DNA from 2 places in the Phenylobacterium soli genome. Region 2 is predicted to be linked to the other one. Evidence: riboswitches for the same ligand, from Rfam matches in the RefSeq annotation. Region 2 holds a riboswitch; the other holds the start of a gene.
What was found. A riboswitch is a leader RNA that binds a small molecule or an ion and turns the genes downstream of it on or off. The one in region 2 is predicted to bind manganese.

Region 1 (2,383 bases), 560 kb from region 2:
GCCCGCGCCGGACGAAGAGCTGATCGTCCAGCAGAGCGCGCAGCCGGTTCAGCGCCTGGCTCACCGCCGGCTGCGAGAGACCGATCTGCTCGCCGGCGCGCGTCACGCTGCGCTCGCGCATCAGGGCGTCGAACACGCGCAAGAGGTTCAGGTCGAAGGCGGCTAAATTCATGCCGCTTATGGCCCCCATACGATCATCCCATTTCCGCACCGCAAGGCCGTGTGACAGATGGGACGCACCTTCAAACCACAGGTGCGAACATGCTGAAAGATCAAGCGAAGAACGACGATACGATCTGGTTCCTGAACGGCCGCCTCACCTTCCGCCGCGGCGCCGCCGATGGCCCGGACAAGGTCTGCGTCACCGAACAGCTGATGGCCCAGGGCGACTCCCCGCCCCTGCACCGCCACCGACGCGAGGACGAGGTGTTCCACATCCTGGACGGCGTCATGCGCTTCAAGGTCGGCGACACCGAGGTCGTGGCCCAGGCGGGCGAGACCCTGCTGGCCCCCAAGGGCGTGCCGCACACCTTCCGGATCGAGAGCCCCCGCGCCCATTTCCTGACCATCACCGTCGGCGGCGACTTCGAGGGCATGGTCCGCGAGATGTCCCGGCCGGCCGGCGAGGACCTGCCGCCGGTGACCGCGCCCAGCGAGGAGCTGAAGCTGCTCCTCACCGAGGCCTGCGCCCGCAACCACATCGACATCGTGGGCCCGCCGCTGGCGGCCTGACCGGCTAGAGGATCTTGAAGGCGGCCAGGATCACCCAGACCCCGATCAGGGCGAAGATCACGGCCGCCGCGATCCGCACATAGCGGAGCGGCACGATCTTGGTCGCCGCCTCGCCGAGGAAGACGGCCGGCGCGTCGGCGATCATCATGCCGAGCGTCGTGCCGGCGGCCACCATGGCGATCTGATGGTAGCGGGCCGCGAGCAGCGACGTGGCGATCTGCGTCTTGTCGCCGATCTCCACCAGGAAGAACGAGATGAGGGTGGTGAGGAACACCCCGCCCCGGGTCGCCGCGGCCGCGTCGTCGTCGGCCTTGTCTGGGATCAGCGCCCAGCCGGCCATGGCGATGAAGGCCGCGCCCACCGCCAGGCGGAAGCCCATGCCGCTCAGGAAGTCGGCGATCAGGTAACCCAGGGTCGCGGCCAGGGTGTGATTGAGGATGGTCGCCGCCAGGATGCCGAGGATGATCGGCACCGGCTTGCGGAAGCGCGCGGCCAGAACCACGGCGAGGAGCTGGGTCTTGTCGCCGATCTCGCCGACGGCGACCACGGCGGTCGATGTGAAGAAGGGTTCGAGGCTCACGTTACTTCCTTGGGGCCGGCGATCGAACACGACGACGCGGCAACCCCCGCCGGCCACGTGCCGGAGGTCCGCATCGTCGGTCTCGCCAATCGGGCCGGTGTCTGGCCCGCCGTCCGCGCCATGCCCCGGCTCGTCGCCTCGGCAAGTCTGTTGACGCGGACTTCGCTGGAGGTGCGAACGGCTACTCCCCGAAGACCGGCGGCTTCTATCCGAACGCGGCGGCCCCGCCAATGAAAAAGGCGGCCGCTGGGGCCGCCCTTCCCGTGTTTCCTTGCCCCCGCCCTAGCGGTTGAGCGCGCTCTTCAGAGCATCGCCCGCGCGGAACCGGCAGGTGGCCATCGCCGGCCGCTTGACGGTCTCGCCGGTGCGTGGATTGCGCGCCGTGCCTGCCGGTCGCTTCACCGGCACGAAGGAGCCGAAGCCCACCAGCCGCACTTCCTGGCCCTGCTTGAGGGAACTGGAGACGGAGGTGATGAAGGCGTCCAGCGCCTGCTTGGCTTGCGCCTTGTTCAAGCCCGCCTTGTCGGCGATCGCCGAGACCAGTTCGGCCTTGGTCATGCGTTTTCTCCCAGCCCATTTTTATTGTGTGGGTGCCAGGAGATCGCCAGCCGCGGTCCCCTCGCCCGCCGGCGATTAAGGCCCGAGGAAGCGGAGCCGTCAAACGAGAGCGGCGCGGGAATTCTCCCGCGCCGCTCCGCTGACACAACATTTGATCGAAGCGCCGGTACGGGACCGGCGCTCCGGGGCTCAGAGGCCCTTAGTGGGTGACCAGGCCGCCGACGTCGGCCTCTTCGACCGGCGCGACGGGGGGATGGTCGGCCTCGTTCCACTCGATCGGCGTCGGCTGACGCACGAGCGCGTGCTTGAGCACCTCGTCCATTGTCGAGACCGGGACGATCTCCAGGCCCGACTTCACGTTCTCCGGGACGTCGGCCAGGTCCTTCTCGTTCTCTTCCGGGATCAGCACCGTCTTCACGCCCGAACGGAGCGCGGAGAGCAGCTTCTCCTTGAGGCCGCCGATGGCGGTCACCCGGCCCCGCAGCGTGACCTCGCCGGTCATGGCGATGTCGG
Region 2 (2,383 bases):
CCGGGGGTGTTCGGCGATCAGTTCGGACATCGGCTTGGCCATCTCAGAGGTGCAGCAGGACGAGGAGGGCGGCGAACAGGGCGTAGAACAGTCCCATGCTGGCGAGGAACCCGCGGGAGATCACGCCGCGCCGGAACGAGACGAACATCACCGCGACGGCGATTGCGGTGACGCCGCCGGCGAGGATCAGCGAGCGATCGAGCAGCCACGGCGTCCAGAAGAGACCGAACGCCGTCGGGACAGTGGCCTGGATCATCATCGCGCCGCTGATGTTGGCGAGCGCCAACCGGTGCTTGCCCTGACGGACCCAGATGATGGCGTTCATCGTTTCGGGAAGCTCTGTCGCGATGGGACTGAGAAGCAACGCCAGTAGTTGCGGCTTCATGCCGAGCGCTGGCCCGAGCGCGTCGAGCTGGCTGACGAACAGGCGCGACGCCCCGAAGATCACGACGAGCGCCACGGCGGTCTGCAGGGCGCTCAGGCTAAGGGGCGGTTCACCTTGGCGCTTGCGGGCGATAATCAGCGGCTCCAGGTGCTCTTCCGCCTCGTCGCTCTCGTCGCGGCTCATCTCGCGCCAGAAGTAAATGGCGTAGGCGGCGAGGAAGAGGACGCCAAGCCACGGCTTGAAGGCGAAGGCGACCAGGCCGACCGAAAGCTTGACGATGAAGATCGTCAGGAACCACCCTTGGTCCCGGCTGAGGCGCTGGAACTGCTTTCTGACGTCGCCGGTGCGGCGCAGATGGCGACCGCTCAGGATCAGGGTCGCGCCCACGGTGGCGTAGGCGATGGTGGCCAGGACCAGCGGCCCGCCGAGCGCGGCGCCGACACCCAATTCGCGCTGAGCGTCGCCCTTGCCGAACGCCACCGCGACGAAGGTGACCACGCTCTCCGGCAGGGCGGTGCCGAAGGCGGCGAGGATCGTGCCGGTGGCCGTCCGGCCGACCGAGAGCTTGCGGCCCAGCCATTCCACCCCATTCACGAAGAACTCGCAGGCGAAGTAGATGACGGCGGCCGACCCCAGCAGGAGGACCACGTTCACGAGCAACGGGTTCATCGATTTTCCCTGGGGTCAGGCGGCGCGCACCAAAGGCCAGGCTTCCCCGCCCGACCCACGAGCGGAAGCTGGCCTTCGGTCTCGCCGTGCCTCTCGGCCGCTCACGCCATGCCGGTCGCCCGACAAGTCTGTTGACGTGAGCCCCGCTGAACGCGCGGTCGGCTACTCCCCAAAGGAGCGGATCCAGTAGCGGCAGATGAAGGACAAGGCAACTGTCCGATCCGGTGACTCAAGGGCGCGATCAGCTGTCGGATCGGCCGCGAAGAGCGGACCGTCAGAAGGTCAGCGCCAGAAACACCTTGAGATCCGCCGGGGAGGGGGCAGCGGATCTAATCAGCAAGACCGGGCGTCCGGCGTTAGTCGAGCCGGCAGAAGCAATACATGAACTCCTGGGTCGTACCCCAAGGCGTTTCATGTAGCTCCGTAAGGCTCTCCAGCAGGCGGAATTTCGGCCCAAACTGGCCGTGAAGCCCGGCCGGATCGTAGCGAACGACATCGAGGCCGCTGCATTTTTCGGGACCTCGCGGGCCGAAGGTGCCCACGATGACGTGGCCGCCGGGCCTCACCGCGCGCGCCACCTGACGGACATATGCCGCGCGTTGCCCTTCGTCCGTCAGGAAGTGAAATACGGCTCGGTCGTGCCAAACGTCGTACCGGGCCGCCGCCAACTCGGTCTGGGTGATGTCGCCCGCAATCCAATGCACTGAGGTAGCCGCCGCACCGAGCCGGGCTTGGGCCACGTCGAGGGCCGCCGGAGAGATGTCGAGCACGGTCAGATCGCGGTAGCCGCGGGCGACGAGGTCATCGACCAAGGTCGACTCCCCTCCACCCACATCGATGATCGCGCTGCCAAGATCAGGTGCGGCGCGTTCGATAAGCCGGAGCGACACGTCGAGGTGCGGCCTGTACCAGCTCACCTCGTCCATGGCCTTGGAGCGATACACGCTCTCCCAATGCGCCTTTGTGGTCATCGCCGCCCGTCTCGATGTTTTCCGTTAGATTGGGATCGGCTCCGTTGAGCGCCAGAGCCCATAGGAGGCGCCAGGGTTTGCTGTTGGCGCGCAGCTGCCCAGCCGCGATATCAGCCCGGCTGATGTCCGCTGGCGGCCGTCGGAACGTCACACGAGCGCGACGTTCAGGCCGTTGAGGACGCGGGCGAGCCCCGACGCAGCGCGCAGGGCCGTCGTCTCGCGCGGGGCCAGCTTGGCGACCGCGCGATCATAGATGGCGAGGTTCACCTCGCCGTTGAGGCGCGAGGCGTAGCAGATCCCGTCCACCCGCGCGGGGTGCTCATAGAAGGCGAGCGACCAGCGGCGCGCGAGCGCCTGT

Region 1: it holds a riboswitch for manganese, as region 2 does, so the genes downstream of both, DJ017_RS13230 (TMEM165/GDT1 family protein) here and DJ017_RS10400 (sodium:calcium antiporter) in region 2, are expected to answer to the same signal.

The regions. Positions count from the first base shown of each region.
Region 1 is NZ_QFYQ01000001.1:2,655,699-2,658,081, forward strand. It holds gene DJ017_RS13220 (LysR family transcriptional regulator) at 1-172, opposite strand, end outside; gene DJ017_RS13225 (cupin domain-containing protein) at 262-732, shown strand; gene DJ017_RS13230 (TMEM165/GDT1 family protein) at 737-1,312, opposite strand; yybP-ykoY riboswitch at 1,400-1,514, opposite strand; gene DJ017_RS13235 (HU family DNA-binding protein) at 1,595-1,870, opposite strand; gene lon (endopeptidase La) at 2,070-2,383, opposite strand, start outside.
Region 2 is NZ_QFYQ01000001.1:2,095,700-2,098,082, forward strand. It holds gene dmeF (CDF family Co(II)/Ni(II) efflux transporter DmeF) at 1-30, opposite strand, end outside; gene DJ017_RS10400 (sodium:calcium antiporter) at 44-1,054, opposite strand; yybP-ykoY riboswitch at 1,069-1,232, opposite strand; gene DJ017_RS10405 (class I SAM-dependent methyltransferase) at 1,411-2,025, opposite strand; gene DJ017_RS10410 (RES family NAD+ phosphorylase) at 2,173-2,383, opposite strand, start outside.